One region of the Marinilactibacillus sp. Marseille-P9653 genome, then DNA from elsewhere that is predicted to be linked to it. Evidence: predicted binding sites of a transcription regulator. Region 1 holds the regulator's gene; each other region holds the start of a gene.
What was found. Region 1 encodes LexA, which represses DNA repair genes until DNA is damaged. Its sites were predicted from a motif close to CNAACANNTGTTNG; they were not measured.
Positions count from the first base shown of each region.

Region 2: LG377_RS08805 (replication-associated recombination protein A) is a predicted target of LexA. The motif match lies at 944-957, and genes of this name have one in related genera.
Region 3: dnaB (replicative DNA helicase) is a predicted target of LexA. The motif match lies at 1,022-1,035, and genes of this name have one in related genera.

Region 1 covers NZ_CAKAKH010000001.1:1,637,649-1,639,930, reverse strand. The annotation lists gene LG377_RS08035 (NADPH-dependent FMN reductase) at 1-529, shown strand, start outside; gene lexA (transcriptional repressor LexA) at 597-1,232, opposite strand; gene LG377_RS08025 (DUF896 family protein) at 1,502-1,744, shown strand; gene tkt (transketolase) at 1,872-2,282, shown strand, end outside.
Region 2 covers NZ_CAKAKH010000001.1:1,806,706-1,808,987, reverse strand. The annotation lists gene LG377_RS08805 (replication-associated recombination protein A) at 1-876, opposite strand, end outside; gene gshAB (bifunctional glutamate--cysteine ligase GshA/glutathione synthetase GshB) at 1,064-2,282, shown strand, end outside.
Region 3 covers NZ_CAKAKH010000001.1:147,715-149,996, reverse strand. The annotation lists gene LG377_RS00825 (DHH family phosphoesterase) at 1-468, shown strand, start outside; gene rplI (50S ribosomal protein L9) at 493-942, shown strand; gene dnaB (replicative DNA helicase) at 1,121-2,282, shown strand, end outside.

The DNA.
Region 1 (2,282 bases):
GTCTTCTATAGTGGCTGAAAAGGTCATGACTGAACTTAGAGTAAAGTATGGCGGAGATCATTTATACACGCTATTAGATCTTAAAAATTATGAGATGCAATTTAGTGATGGAAGAAATTATCTTGATTATACTGGAGATAATAAACTGATCACAGAAACCATTATGGCAGCGGATATCCTTATTATCGCGACACCGATATTTCAAGCATCCATACCCGCAGTACTAAAAAATGTCTTTGATTTACTACCACAAAGCGCTTTACAGAATAAAGTTTCGGCAATCATTGCAACAGCAGGGTCAAATAGACATTATTTGATACCAGAACAGCAACTTAAGCCAATCCTCAGCTATATGAAATCCAATATTGTTCCAAATTATGTTTTCTTGCTGGATACAGACTATACAGCTGGAAAAATTAATAACGACGATATCCATTTCAGACTTGAAAAACTGATTGAGGATACAGTTATACTGGCAACCGCTTATAAAGGAATCTGGGAATCTCAAGAAGAAGCATACGGATTCTAAAAAAGGCAGACATGACTATGAAGTGTTTTACCTTCATAGCATGACTGCCTTTTCGTTTTAATCTATTTTAGTAGATATGGGATCTGTATAAAGAAACAACCTTACCTAAGATAGAGACATCAGATAATATAATCGGATCCATCGTATCATTTTCTGGTTGAAGGCGAATGTAGCCTTGTTCTTTATAGAATCTTTTACAGGTTGCTTCTTCTTCATCGGTCATAGCAATAACGACGTCACCATTCTGAGCAGATTCTTGTTTTCTAACAATAACTTGATCACCATCAAAGATTCCGGCATTAATCATACTATTACCACGAATCGTTAACATGAAAAGATTGCCTCTTTCAATTTCTAAATCATTAGGAATTGGGAAATAATCGGTTGCTTCTTCAACAGCTAAGATCGGTTCTCCGGCGGTAACAACACCTAATAATGGAATATGATTTTCAAATTCATCAATTCCAATTTTGATTAACCCTTCTTTAGTGAATTCAATTGCTCTAGGTTTTGAAGGATCCCTTAAGATAAAACCATTTTTTTCTAGTCTAGCTAAATGGCCATGCACAGTAGAAGTGGAAGACAATTCAGTGGCAGACCCAATTTCTCGAACGGTAGGTGGATACCCTCTTTTGTTTACTTGTTCATGAATATAACGTAAAATTTCGATTTGCTTTTCGCCTTTACGGCCTCTAGTAGTCATATCGTAACACCTCATCCCTTCAAATTATCGTTTAAATTAAGTATAATAGTAGTCTAGTGTATGATTCAGTGAATATGAGTTCACAATGTTCGTAAACTTTAGTAAAATTATATCATATACCGAACATCTAATCAAACGAATGTTCGAAATAAGCGAGCATTTCCCTAGGAAATTAGATTTTCAAGCAATTTTGTATTACAATGGTTGTTCGCAATAGGATGTACTGAAAGAAAAAGTCTAGGCTAGAAAGCCTAATAGGAGGATATAAAATGTTAGCAAAAGACCAATTAGATAGAATCAATGAGCTAGTTAGAAAACAAAGAAGTGAAGGATTAACACCGGAAGAAGTATCTGAACAGAAAGACCTAAGAGAAAAATATATCAAAGCTTTTAGATCTGGTATGAGAAATCATATAGAAGGAATGAAAATTGTAGATCCAGAGGGCCAAGACGTTACCCCTGAAAAACTCAAGGGAATTCAAAAGGACAAAGGGATCCATAATAGAGATTAATCTACTACTAATTGAAGATGTACGGACAAATTTAAGTATGTTCTATGAAAGCGTTGAATAAAATTAATTTAAATAGTACAATGATTAAGAGCGTTACCACTTTTAGCAACAGGAAGGAATGAGTTACTTGTTTGATAAAACTGATCAAATGGCTGTAGATACAATTCGAACTCTTAGTATTGACGGCGTTCAAAAAGCAAATTCTGGACACCCTGGATTACCAATGGGTGCTGCACCAATGGCTTACACACTATGGACACGTCACTTAAATGTTAATCCAAAAAATTCGAAATGGTTCGATCGCGATCGCTTCGTTTTGTCTGCTGGACACGGATCAATGTTACTTTATAGCTTACTGCACTTAGCAGGATACGATGTAACAGTTGATGATTTGAAAAATTTCCGTCAGCTAGGTAGTCGTACACCAGGACACCCTGAAGTACATTATACTGATGGTGTTGAAGCAACGACTGGTCCTTTAGGGCAAGGTGTAGCGAATGCAGTAGGTATGGCTATGGCAGAAGCGCACTTGGCTTCA
Region 2 (2,282 bases), 170 kb from region 1:
AGGATTGGAGAGACCGATATCTTCATAGGCAATAACCATTAGTCTTCTACAGATAATTTGAAGCTCTCCAGCTTCGACCAGTCGTGCCATATAATGCAAGGCGGCATGAACATCACTACCTCGGATAGATTTTTGGAAAGCTGAAATAACATCATAATGTGCATCACCATCTTTATCATGGGTAAGCACTTTTCTTTGCAAACATTCTTCGGCAATCGCTAATGTAACACGAATAATGCCTTCATGATCTACGGGAGTCGACTCAGCAGCCAGCTCAAGAGCATTCAAAGCACTTCTAAGGTCTCCATTCGTTGCTCTAGAAAAATGCGTTAGAGCCTGCTCATCTACAGCAAGTGATAGCTTGCCTAGACCATTTTCCTTATCAGTTAAGGCTCTGTTTAGTGCCGATGTGATTTGTTCTTCGGTTAGTGGCTGTAATTCAAATATTTGTGATCGGCTTCTAATAGCCGGGTGAATAGAAATATATGGATTTTCTGTTGTAGCACCAATCAAGATGATACGACCATTTTCAAGGTGAGGTAAGAGGAAATCTTGTTTTGGTTTATCTAAACGATGGACCTCATCTAATAATAAAATAACCGTTCCACTCATTTTTGCTTCTTCAGCAACGATTTGTAAGTCTTTCTTTGAATCGGTCGCTGCATTGAGCATTCTAAAAGCATACTGAGTTGATCCCGCAATGGCACTTGCAATACTGGTTTTTCCAATTCCAGGTGGGCCATACAAAATCATGGAAGATAAGCGTTTAGCTTCCACCATACGCCAGATAATTTTTTCTTTTCCTACAAGATGTTCTTGTCCAACAATCATGTCTATAGAAGTTGGTCGCATACGATAAGCTAATGGCTGACTCAAACTAGCAGCTCCTTTCAATTTCATTATAGATAGTATAACACGAGAAAAATAGAATCTCTAATTCTAGTGAACGTCCGTTTGTGTGAATAGGAAATATTTATCGCAATCTTATACTGTCTAGACGTACTACTTTGTGATACTATGTATAGTGAATTAGTTCCAAAAAGGGAATAGATGAGGGCATGATATGATGGATATTAGAGAAATAATCAGCAATAATCGATTAAATAAAAGTGTAATGCAAGGATCTTTTGGTATTGAAAAAGAAGGCATTCGTGTGGATGAAGAGCAGCGACTTTCGCTAGAAGAACATCCTGCAGTTTTTGGGGATCGTTCGTATCATCCCTATATTCAAACTGATTTCAGCGAAGCACAGTTGGAAGTTGTAACACCACCTATGTCTTCACTTGACGAAACGTTTAAATGGATGAAAGCACTAAATGATGTTACTCAACGCTCCGTTAGTAAAGGTGAATACGTTTGGCCATTTAGTATGCCAGCTGTTTTACCCGACACAAAGCAGATTCCAATTGTAAGAGTTAGTGATCAAAGTGAAGTAGCTTACAGAGAAAAACTTGCAAAAAAATATGGAAAGAAAAAGCAATTGATCAGTGGTATCCACTATAATTTTGCATTTTCGGATGAGTTTATCCAAGCTATTTTCGAAAAACAAGAAGCATACAGAACAGCTAAAGAAGTTAAGGATGAAATTCACCTTAAGCTAGCGCGTAATTTCTTAAGTCATCAATGGATATTGACGTACCTATTTGGCGCTGCGCCTTTTGCACATGAATCCTTCTTTGAAATAGATAAAAAAGAATCCATTTTAAAAGATCCGATTCGTTCTATCCGCAATAGTCAGCATGGCTATCACAACACGAACGATATCGTTGTTCGATATGACGAATTAAAGCACTATGTGCAAGACGTTGAAGATATGGTTGCAAAAAACACTCTTAGTGAAGAACGAGAATTTTACGGAGCAGCTAGATTAAGAGGTAAATCCAAGAAAATTGGTTGTATGATCGAGACAGGTATTGATTATGTTGAGTTCAGATCATTTGATATCAATCCTTATAGCGCTCTCGGATTGACGAAAGAACAAGCAACGTTCATTCATCTGTTCTTTGTACTCATGATTTGGATGGAAGATTCCAAAGATTCAGCTATGATTCAAGAAGGAACTCGTAAGAATGAAGAAGTTTCTGTAGAAAATCCTTTTAGTCAAACAAAGTACCATAAAGAAGGTCTTGAGCTTTTAGAGACTATGAAGCAAATGGCAGAAGAATTGACCTTAGATGCGGTGTATCACGAAGTAGTAGATACGGCTATAGAACAGTTCAATTATCCAGAGAAAACACTTGCTGCTGAATTGACTGCTCAAATAGGATCAGCGGATCAGTATC
Region 3 (2,282 bases), 1.5 Mb from region 1:
GTAGACACGAATAACTTTAGCTTACGTACCGGTTCAAGGACATTTGATGCTGCTAGCTACTTGCAGTCAGTCGGAGCAAATTCTACAATGATTCAGAGATTACTGAAAGAAGATCCAGAAACTTATCTGAGACGTAGTAAGTTAATTGAAACAATTGAGTTTGTTCATGAAGGTGTGGCGGTTGCACATGGAAAGGATCAACAGATTTATCCGCCTGTTACATCAGCACAAACTGCGGATACGATGTTGAGTATATCAGGTGTTGAAGCAGCCTTTGTTATTACAAAACGTTCAGATGATATGGTTGGAATCAGTGCAAGAAGTCTAGGTAAGATCAATGTACAGATCATCATGGAAAGAATGGGTGGAGGCGGACACTTGTCCAATGCAGCTACTCAAATAGATGGAAAATCAGTACAAGAAGTAAGAGAAGAATTAATAGCACAAATTAAAACAGCATTTGAATAATTTAAATAAGAGGAGCGTTTAACTATGGAAGTAGTTTTATTGAAAGATGTCAAAGGTACTGGAAAAAAAGGCGAAATCAAAAATGTATCAGACGGATACGCTAATAACTTTTTATTGAAAAAAGGATTGGCAAAAGAAGCTACAAATTCAGCAGTAAAAGAATTATCTGCTAAGAAAAATGCTATGAAGCGTGAAGAAAATGAAATTTTAGAAGCAGCTAAACAAGATAAGAAAAAAATAGAAGATAATGCAATCGAACTTCATGAAAAAGCGGCAGAAGATGGCCGACTATTTGGATCGGTTACGACTAAACAGATTGCTAAAGAGCTAGAAAAACAACTAGGTATTAAAGTTGATAAACGCAAACTGAATCAACCAATACCAATGAGAGCGGTAGGGTCTCAAAATGTAGAAGTGAAATTACACAAAGAAGTTACTGCAGAATTAACAGTTCGTGTAACAGCAATAGACTAATCAGCAAAAGGGAGAGGCTTTAGAGGCTTCTCCTTTTTCTCTGCTGTTAAAGAGAAGATGAATAAAGTAATCAGAACAGTAAACGATTGTTCCCTTATATACTTTTAGAATGAGATATTGTACAATTAAGAATGAATTTGTAACCTATAAGGTGCGAAAGGAAGAATACACATTGGCTATGGAACCATTAGGCGATCGTCTACCACCACAAAATATTGAAGCCGAGCAATCTGTACTGGGATCTATTTTGCTAAACCCAGAAGCACTGATTCCGGCGATGGAATACATTGAGTCGACAGATTTCTATCGTCGCGGACACCAACTGATTTTTCAGACGATGATTGATTTAAGTGAGCGGAACGAAGCAATAGATGTTGTGACGATTGCGGATATGCTGGAATCAAGAAATCAGCTTGAAGATATTGGTGGGACACCTTATTTGGCTGATATAGCGACTACAGTGCCGACAGCTGCAAACGTAGAATATTACTCCAAGATCGTTGAAGAGCGTTCTATACTGCGTCGTTTGATCCAGACAGCGACAGAAATTGCCTCAAGAGGATATGACGAAGCAAGTGATCTTCCTAACCTTCTAGATGATGCGGAAAGAAAGATACTTGAAGTGTCCGAAAAGAGAAGTCGTAGTGGATTTGTCAATATCGAGACAGTTTTAAGAGAAACCATCAATAATATTGATGAACTATTTCAAAATGATGAAGAAATCACAGGAATTTCTACCGGATATAAAGCTTTAGACCAGATGACTGCTGGATTACATGAAGATGAGCTGATTATACTAGCAGCGAGACCGGGTGTGGGAAAAACAGCATTTGCTTTAAATGTAGCTCAAAATATTGGAACGAAAACAGATGAAACGGTTGCGATTTTTAGTTTAGAGATGGGTGCTGAGCAACTAGTCAACCGTATGTTATGCGCGGAAGGCACCATAAATGCTTCGAATTTAAGAACAGGAAAGCTGACTGAAGAAGAGTTCACTAAGTTATTTGTTGCAATGGGTAGTCTTTCTAAGGCAAATATTTATATTGATGATACTCCAGGTATCCGTACAGCAGAAATTAGAGCAAAATGTCGTCGCTTGAAGCAAGAAAGAGGTAGCTTAGGTTTAGTCGTAATTGATTATCTTCAACTGATTGAAGGTTCGGGTAAAGAAAGTCGTCAGCAGGAAGTATCGGATATTTCTAGGCAGTTAAAAAAATTAGCTAAAGAGTTATCGGTTCCTGTTGTTGCCTTGTCACAGCTTTCTCGTAGTGTAGAGCAAAGACAAGATAAACGACCGATTTTGAGTGACTTGAGAGAGTCAGGATCGATTGAGCAAGATG